One region of the Delftia deserti genome, then DNA from elsewhere that is predicted to be linked to it. Evidence: riboswitches for the same ligand, from Rfam matches in the RefSeq annotation. Region 1 holds a riboswitch; the other holds the start of a gene.

Region 1 (3,404 bases):
TGTACCTCGCAATGTTGCCCACCCATTGTGCGAGTGCGAGGGCCCACGTTCAAGCATTGCCCCGACGGGATGCGCCAGCTTTGTCAGGCACTCACGCCGTCACCACCACCCTCAGCAACTGCTTCTGTATCTTCCCGCTGGCCGTCTTGGGCAGGGCCTGGCGGAAGTGGTAGCGGCGCGGGCGCTTGTAGGCGGCCAGGCGGTCGCCGTGGACCAGGAAGGCGTCCAGCGCCTCGGCCGTGGGCGTGGCGCCGGGCCTGGCGACCACATGGGCGGCGACGATCTGGCCCCAGCGCTCGTCGGCTTCGCCGATGACGGCGACCTCGAGCACATCGGCGTGTTCGACCAGCGCGTCTTCCACCTCACGCGGATAGACGTTCTCGGCACCCGAATTGATCATGTAGTCGATGCGGTCGCGGATCCAGAGGTAGCCGTCGTCGTCGATGTGGCCCAGGTCGCCCGTGTGGTACCAGCCGTGCGCCAGGGCGCGGGCATTGGCGTCGGGGCGGTTGAGGTAGCCGGCCATCATGCAGGGGCCGCGCACCAGGATTTCGCCCACCTCGCCGGGCAGGCAGGCCTCGGCCGGATCGGTGGGGGCGTTGTCCTCGCGCAGGCGCGCCACGATGAGGTCATGGCCCATGGAGGGCAGCCCTGCCGAGCCCGCGTGCGAGAGTTGCTCGCGCGGCAGCAGGACGGACATGCAGGGACCCATTTCCGTGGTGCCGTAGACCTGGACCAGGTCGCTGCCGACCTTGCGCGTCCATTCGCGGATCAGGTGCGGCGCCATGGAGGCGCCGCCGTACTCCACCAGCCGCAGCGCGGGCGCCTGCTCAGGCGAGGCAATGGGGTCGGCCAGCAGCATGGTGACCATGGTGGGCGCGGCAAAGAAGAAGCTCACGCGCTCTTCGCGGATCAGGCGCCAGGCCTCGGTCACGTCGAAGCGGCGCAGCAGCACCTGGGTGGCCCCGGCCTGCAGGCGCGGCAAAAAGCTGGTGTGCAGCTCGGCCGTGTGGTTGAGCGGCGCCATGGCCAGGCCCACGTCGTCGCGCGTGAACTGCATGGTCTGGTGCATGAGGGCGTTGTGCGCCAGCTTGCTGCGGTGCGTGTGCAGCACGCCCTTGGGCCGGCCCGTGGTGCCGCTGGTGTACATGAGGATGCAAGGATCGCTTTCGCGCACATGGGCCTGTGGCGGCGCGCTGCTGCGGCCGCTGGCCAGGGCGGACAGGCGCTGCGTGGCCCAGATCGGCAGCGCGTCGGCCTGGGTATCGTCGGCAAAGATCCAGTGCTCGACGCCCGTGCCAGGGCCACCCCCGCCTTCGGCCTTGAGCAGGGCCTGGGCGCGTGCGGCCACCTCGCCGCCCTCTTGCTCGAAGACCAGGGCGCGCGCTGCACCGTCCTTGAGGATGAAGGCCAGCTCCTGCGCCGCCAGCCGGTAGTTGATGGGGTTGAAGATGGCGCCCAGGCGCGCGGCCGCCAGCATGGTGAAGACAAAGGCCGGCGTGTTGTAGAGAAAGGCGGCCACCACGTCGCCATGGCCTATGCCCAGCTCGGCCAGGCCGTGGGCGTGGCGGTTGACCTCGGCATCGAGCTGTGCATAGGTCCAGGCGCGGCGCTCGCCGCCCTCCCACGCGACCAGGGCTTCCTTGTTCGGCAGGTAACGTGCCGGCCAGGCCAATGTGTCTCCCAGCGTCTGCTGCATGTGCGCTTCTTCCTTCTCGCTCACGAGATTTCATATATCGATGCATCTCAATGTAGGAGATTTTTTAGACAGTTATGCAATTTGCAAATGCATCCATGCAGGCAAGCGCATGGAGCTGCAGTCGGCCCGCGGAAATCCCGCAGCCGCGCAGGGGCCGGCCGCAGCTAGAATGCGCCGGTCAGGAGAGAGTGCCCGCCCGGCCGCAATGGTCACAGGCAGCGGCGCCGCCGAAGGCGCAGGGTTCGTCCCGAACGCTCAGGTAAAAGGACTGGCACCGCCTGCCGCCACGGCCGCAGGCGTTCCTAGCTGGAGAGAGATGCAGGGCACGGCGGTGTGCCCCATCCACCGAAGGAGCAAGCCCCACGCATGGAAGGTGCGGGTGAATCTCTCAGGTAAAGCGGACAGCAGGGCAGGACATCCCGGGATTCCGGGATGGCGTTGTGCCTTGCCCCTTGCCGAAAAGAGAGTCCCTCCTTGACCGCTGCCTCCACCACCGATCTGCTCAAGACCCCGCTGTTCGACCTGCACCAGGAACTGGGCGCTCGCATGGTGCCGTTTGCCGGCTACTCCATGCCCGTGCAATACCCGCAGGGGCTGATGGCCGAGCATCTGCACACGCGCGAGGCGGCAGGCCTGTTCGATGTCTCGCACATGGGCCAGATCAGCCTGCGCGGCCCGGATGCCGGCGCCGCGCTGGAATCGCTGCTGCCCATGGACGTGCTGGGCCTGGGCGAACACCGCCAGCGCTACGGCCTGCTGCTCAACGACGCGGGCGGCATTCTGGACGACCTGATGTTCGTGCGCCGCGAGGACGACCTGTTCCTGATCGTCAACGGCGCCTGCAAGCACGAAGACCTGGCGCACATAGAGGCCCGCATCGGCCAGCGCTGCGAAATCGAGCCCCAGTTCGACCGGGGCCTGCTGGCGCTGCAGGGCCCGCAGGCAGCAGTCGCCATGGAGCGCCTGCTGCCCGACACGGCCGGGCTGGTGTTCATGACGGGCGGCTACTTCGACTGGGAAGGCGCCGAGCTGTACATCACGCGCAGCGGCTATACCGGCGAGGACGGCTTCGAGATCTCCTTGCCCGCCGGCCACGCCGAGGCCTTTGCCCGTGCCCTGCTGGCCCAGCCCGAAGTCAGGCCCGTGGGCCTGGGCGCGCGCAATTCGCTGCGCCTGGAAGCCGGCCTGTGCCTGTACGGCAACGATCTGGACACGACCACCACCCCGGCCGAGGCCGCCCTGAACTGGGCCGTGCAGAAGGTCCGCCGCATCGGTGGCGAGCGCGAAGGCGGCTTTCCCGGCGCGGCCGCCGTGCTGGCCCAGCTGCAGTCGCCCGAGCTGCTCACGCGCAAGCGCGTGGGCCTGGTGGCCCTGGAGCGCGTGCCCGTGCGCGAAGGCACGGAGCTGCTGGACGCGAGCGGCCGCAAGGTCGGCCAGGTCACCAGCGGCCTGCTGTCGCCCACGCTGAACCAGCCCGTGGCACTGGCCTATGTGGAGCCGGGCAGCGCCGCCATCGGCACCACGCTGCAGGCCATGGTGCGCGGCAAGGCCGTGCCCATGCAGGTGCAGGCCACGCCCTTCGTGGCGCCCCGCTATCACCGCGGTTGAGGACAGCCTGCGCGCTTGGCGTGGATCGAGTTCGGCGGATTCGTTTTTCCTGCCATCGCATGCCGCTACAGTGCGCACTGACCTTTCTCAAACCGCC
Region 2 (3,404 bases), 2.3 Mb from region 1:
GCAGTTGGTGGTCCAGCGCATGGCCAAAGCCGCAGAAGGCCGCGTACTGCCGGTCGCCCAGCGCCAGCAGGCCGTATTGCAGATGCGGCAGGGCCGAGCCCGAGGCCGCGCCCAGCAGGCGCGCAAAGCGGCGCGCGGCATCCGGCGGATCACCTTCGCCGAAGGTGCTGGCCACGAAGAGCACGCGCCGATGGTGGCGCAGCTGCTCGGCATCCAGCCTCGCCACGGATTGCAGGCTGGCCGCCATGCCTGCGCCGCGCAGCACAGCCACGGTGGCCACGGCCAGGTGCTCGGCACGGCCGGCCTGGCTGGCGAAGGCGACCAGCACGGTGTCCTGGCCCGCAGGCGCGGACGGTGGCGGGTCCTCCAGCAGCGCCTGGCGCTCCTTGGCCAGGGCGCGCGCCTTGCGCCGGCGGTCCAGGTAGAGCATCCAGCCCGTGATGGCGAACAGGGGCATGATCAGCGAGGCCAGCGTCATGAAGATGCGCCCCGGCATGCCGAAATAGGTGCCCATGTGCAGCGGGTAGATGGCGCCCACGGCGCGGCGGCCCGTGGGCAGGTCGGCATAGCGCTCGTCGCGCTGCACGGCGCCGTCGGGCAGCAAGGCCATCTGGTTGCGCGCGCGCTCATGGGCGGCGTCGGCATCCAGCCAGCTGATCTGCAGGGGCTGGCCCGCACGCTCGGGCAGACGCAGCTGGGCGAACTGCCAGCCATGGGCGATGCGCTCGAAGGCGGCCCAGCCGGGCGCGATGTCGATGGGCTGCTGCACGCCAGCCGGCTCAGGCCGGCCGCCACCGGGTTTCGAGGACGGCGCCGCGGGAGCGGCCACGCGCGGCGGCACGCCGGCCCAGCCGTCCACCGTGCTGCGCACCACGCCAAAGGCCCAGTACATGCCAGTGCAGGTGAACACCACATAGGCCACCAGGGCCCAGGTGCCCGCCACCGAGTGCAGGCCCCAGAGGAAGGAGCGGCCCTTGAGCGCCGGGTCGAAGCTCAGCCAGGTGCGCCATGACAGCGGCCGGCGCGGCCAGCGCAGGTACAGGCCCGACAGCGACAGCATCAGCAACAGGCCGGCCAGCGTGCCCGTGATGGGCTTGCCGTCATCGCGCGACAGCAGCAGCCAGCGGTGCAGGCGCTCCACCCATTCGAAGAACTCCGTGCCGTGCTGCTCGGGCAGCTGGGCGCCCGTGTAGGGATTGACAAAGACCGTCTGGCCCCGGCGCTGGCCGGCCGGCGGCTTGAAGGCCACCTGGGCCGAGCGGCCGGGCTCGGCAAAGACGGTGATGCGCTGGACCACGCGCTGCTCGCCGGCCTCGCGCAGCGCCTGCGCAATCTGTGGCGGCGCCAGCGGCGCGGCATCGCGCGCGGGCACGGTTGCCGTGCCGGGGTTCATCCAGCCCAGGATTTCCTCGTGGAAGGAGAACACCGCGCCCGACAGCCCGATGACGATGAGCACCGTGCCGGCCGTGATGCCGAAGAACCAGTGCAGCTGGAACCAGATTTTCTTGAAAGTCATGGGGGCGGACGAAGGCAGTCAGATGTCCATCGGTGCGCAACGGAGCATCAGTACGGAGCGGTGCATGGGAGGCGGGCAGAGGGTAGCTGGCAGCAGGCAGTGGTCGTGCATGGCGGCCGTTCGCCAGCCCCGGGCGGCGTCGGCCGGGGCCAGGGAGGGAAGGCGCCATCAGCGCGAAATTCTAAATTGTTCTCATTTACCGCATGTTGCGCGCAGGCGATAGGCCCGCAGGCCGACCTGGGGTTTACGCCTAGCGGCAGCGGCACGGGCCGCCCCCTAGAATCGCCATCAGCAGGAGAGCAGGCGGGCGCCACGGTGCCGGCCTCACCGAAGGCGCAAACTCCCATACACGCTCAGGTTCCGTACTGCAAACTCATCATGCCGTCTGGAGAGCCGCCGCGCGCAAGGCGCGGCGCACCGAAGGAGCAAGCCCCGTCCCCATGGACGGCGGTGAATCTCTCAGGTACCAAGGACAGGGGGAGCGGCAGCTGCGTCACGACGGACGCCGGCTGCTTGCTATTAAATCCATAGCTACCAGCTTCCGCGTGACCGGCACATGCCTTTGAAAGGGCATTGTCATGCGCGTCATCGTTCTCGGAGCCGGCCTGATCGGCACCGCCTCGGCCTACTATCTGCAATCCCTGGGTCACGAAGTGACCGTCATAGACCGCCAGGCTGCGCCCGGCGCCGAAACCAGCTTTGCCAACGGCGGGCAGATCTCGGTCAGCCATGCGGAGCCCTGGGCCAACCCAGGCGCACCGCTGAAGCTGCTCGGTTGGCTGGGCCGGCAGGACGCACCGCTGCTGTTTCGCCTGCGTGCCGACATGCGCCAGTGGCTCTGGGGCCTGTCCTTCCTGCGCAACTGCACGCCCGCGCGCACGCGCCACAACATCCAGCAGATCGTGCGCCTGGGCACCTACAGCCGCGAGGCGCTGCAGCAGCTGCGGTCGGACACCGGCATCCAGTACGAGCAGCGCATGCAAGGCATCCTGCACTTCTACACGAACGCCCGCGAGTTCGAGGGCGCGCTCAAGCCCACCGAGCAGATGCAGGCCCTGGGCTGCGACCGCCGCCTGATCGATGCCGACGAAGCCGTGCGCCTGGAGCCGGCCCTGGCCCATGTGCGCGGGCAGATAGCGGGCGCCACCTATACGGCCGAGGATGAATCAGGCGACGCCAACCTCTTCACACGCGAGCTGGCGCGCATCGCTGCCGCCACGGGCGTGCAATTCCGCCATAGCCACCATGTGACGGCGCTGCGCACCACGGGCGCGGGCGCCAGCCGCCATATCGACCATGTGGAGATGACCAATGCCGAGGGCCGCTACGAACGCATCCAGGCAGACGCCTATGTGCTGGCCATGGGCTCGTTCAGCCCGCTGCTGGCCCAGCCGCTGGGGCTGCGCCTGCCCATCTATCCGGCCAAGGGCTACTCCGTGACCCTGCCGGTACTGGACCCCGCCAAGGCCTATCAGGTCAGTCTCACGGACGACGAGTTCAAGCTGGTGTTCTCGCGCTATACGGGCGCTCAGGGCGACCGGCTGCGCATCGCGGGCACGGCGGAGTTCAACGGCTACGACCGCAACCTGGACCCCGTGCGCTGCGAGGCCATCGTGCGGCGGGTGCAGCAGCTGTTCCCCGGCGCCGGCGATGCCGAACGCGCGCAATTTTGGAGCGGCCTGCGCCCCGCCACGCCCAGCAATGTGCCGCTGATCGGACGCTCGCCCATCGCCAACCTGTTCCTGAACACCGGCCACGGCACGCTGGGCTGGACCCATGCCTGCGGCTCCGGCATGGCGCTCGCCGACCTGGTCAGCGGCAGACAGCCGGCCGTGGATTTCGATTTTCTGGGAGCTGCAGTCATGGACCCGGATCGCAGCGCAGGCAC

What was found. Region 1 has a riboswitch for glycine ahead of gcvT (glycine cleavage system aminomethyltransferase GcvT). Riboswitches for the same ligand answer to the same signal wherever they lie in the genome.
Region 2: another riboswitch for glycine. It lies ahead of ACFPFG_RS20810 (D-amino acid dehydrogenase); the one in region 1 lies ahead of gcvT (glycine cleavage system aminomethyltransferase GcvT).

Annotation. Positions count from the first base shown of each region.
Region 1 is NZ_JBHSIH010000001.1:6,619,342-6,622,745, reverse strand. It holds gene ACFPFG_RS31190 (fatty acid--CoA ligase) at 92-1,699, opposite strand; glycine riboswitch at 1,869-1,980, shown strand; glycine riboswitch at 1,996-2,114, shown strand; gene gcvT (glycine cleavage system aminomethyltransferase GcvT) at 2,174-3,307, shown strand.
Region 2 is NZ_JBHSIH010000001.1:4,327,764-4,331,167, reverse strand. It holds gene ACFPFG_RS20815 (PepSY domain-containing protein) at 1-1,516, opposite strand, end outside; glycine riboswitch at 1,892-2,002, shown strand; gene ACFPFG_RS20810 (D-amino acid dehydrogenase) at 2,095-3,404, shown strand, end outside.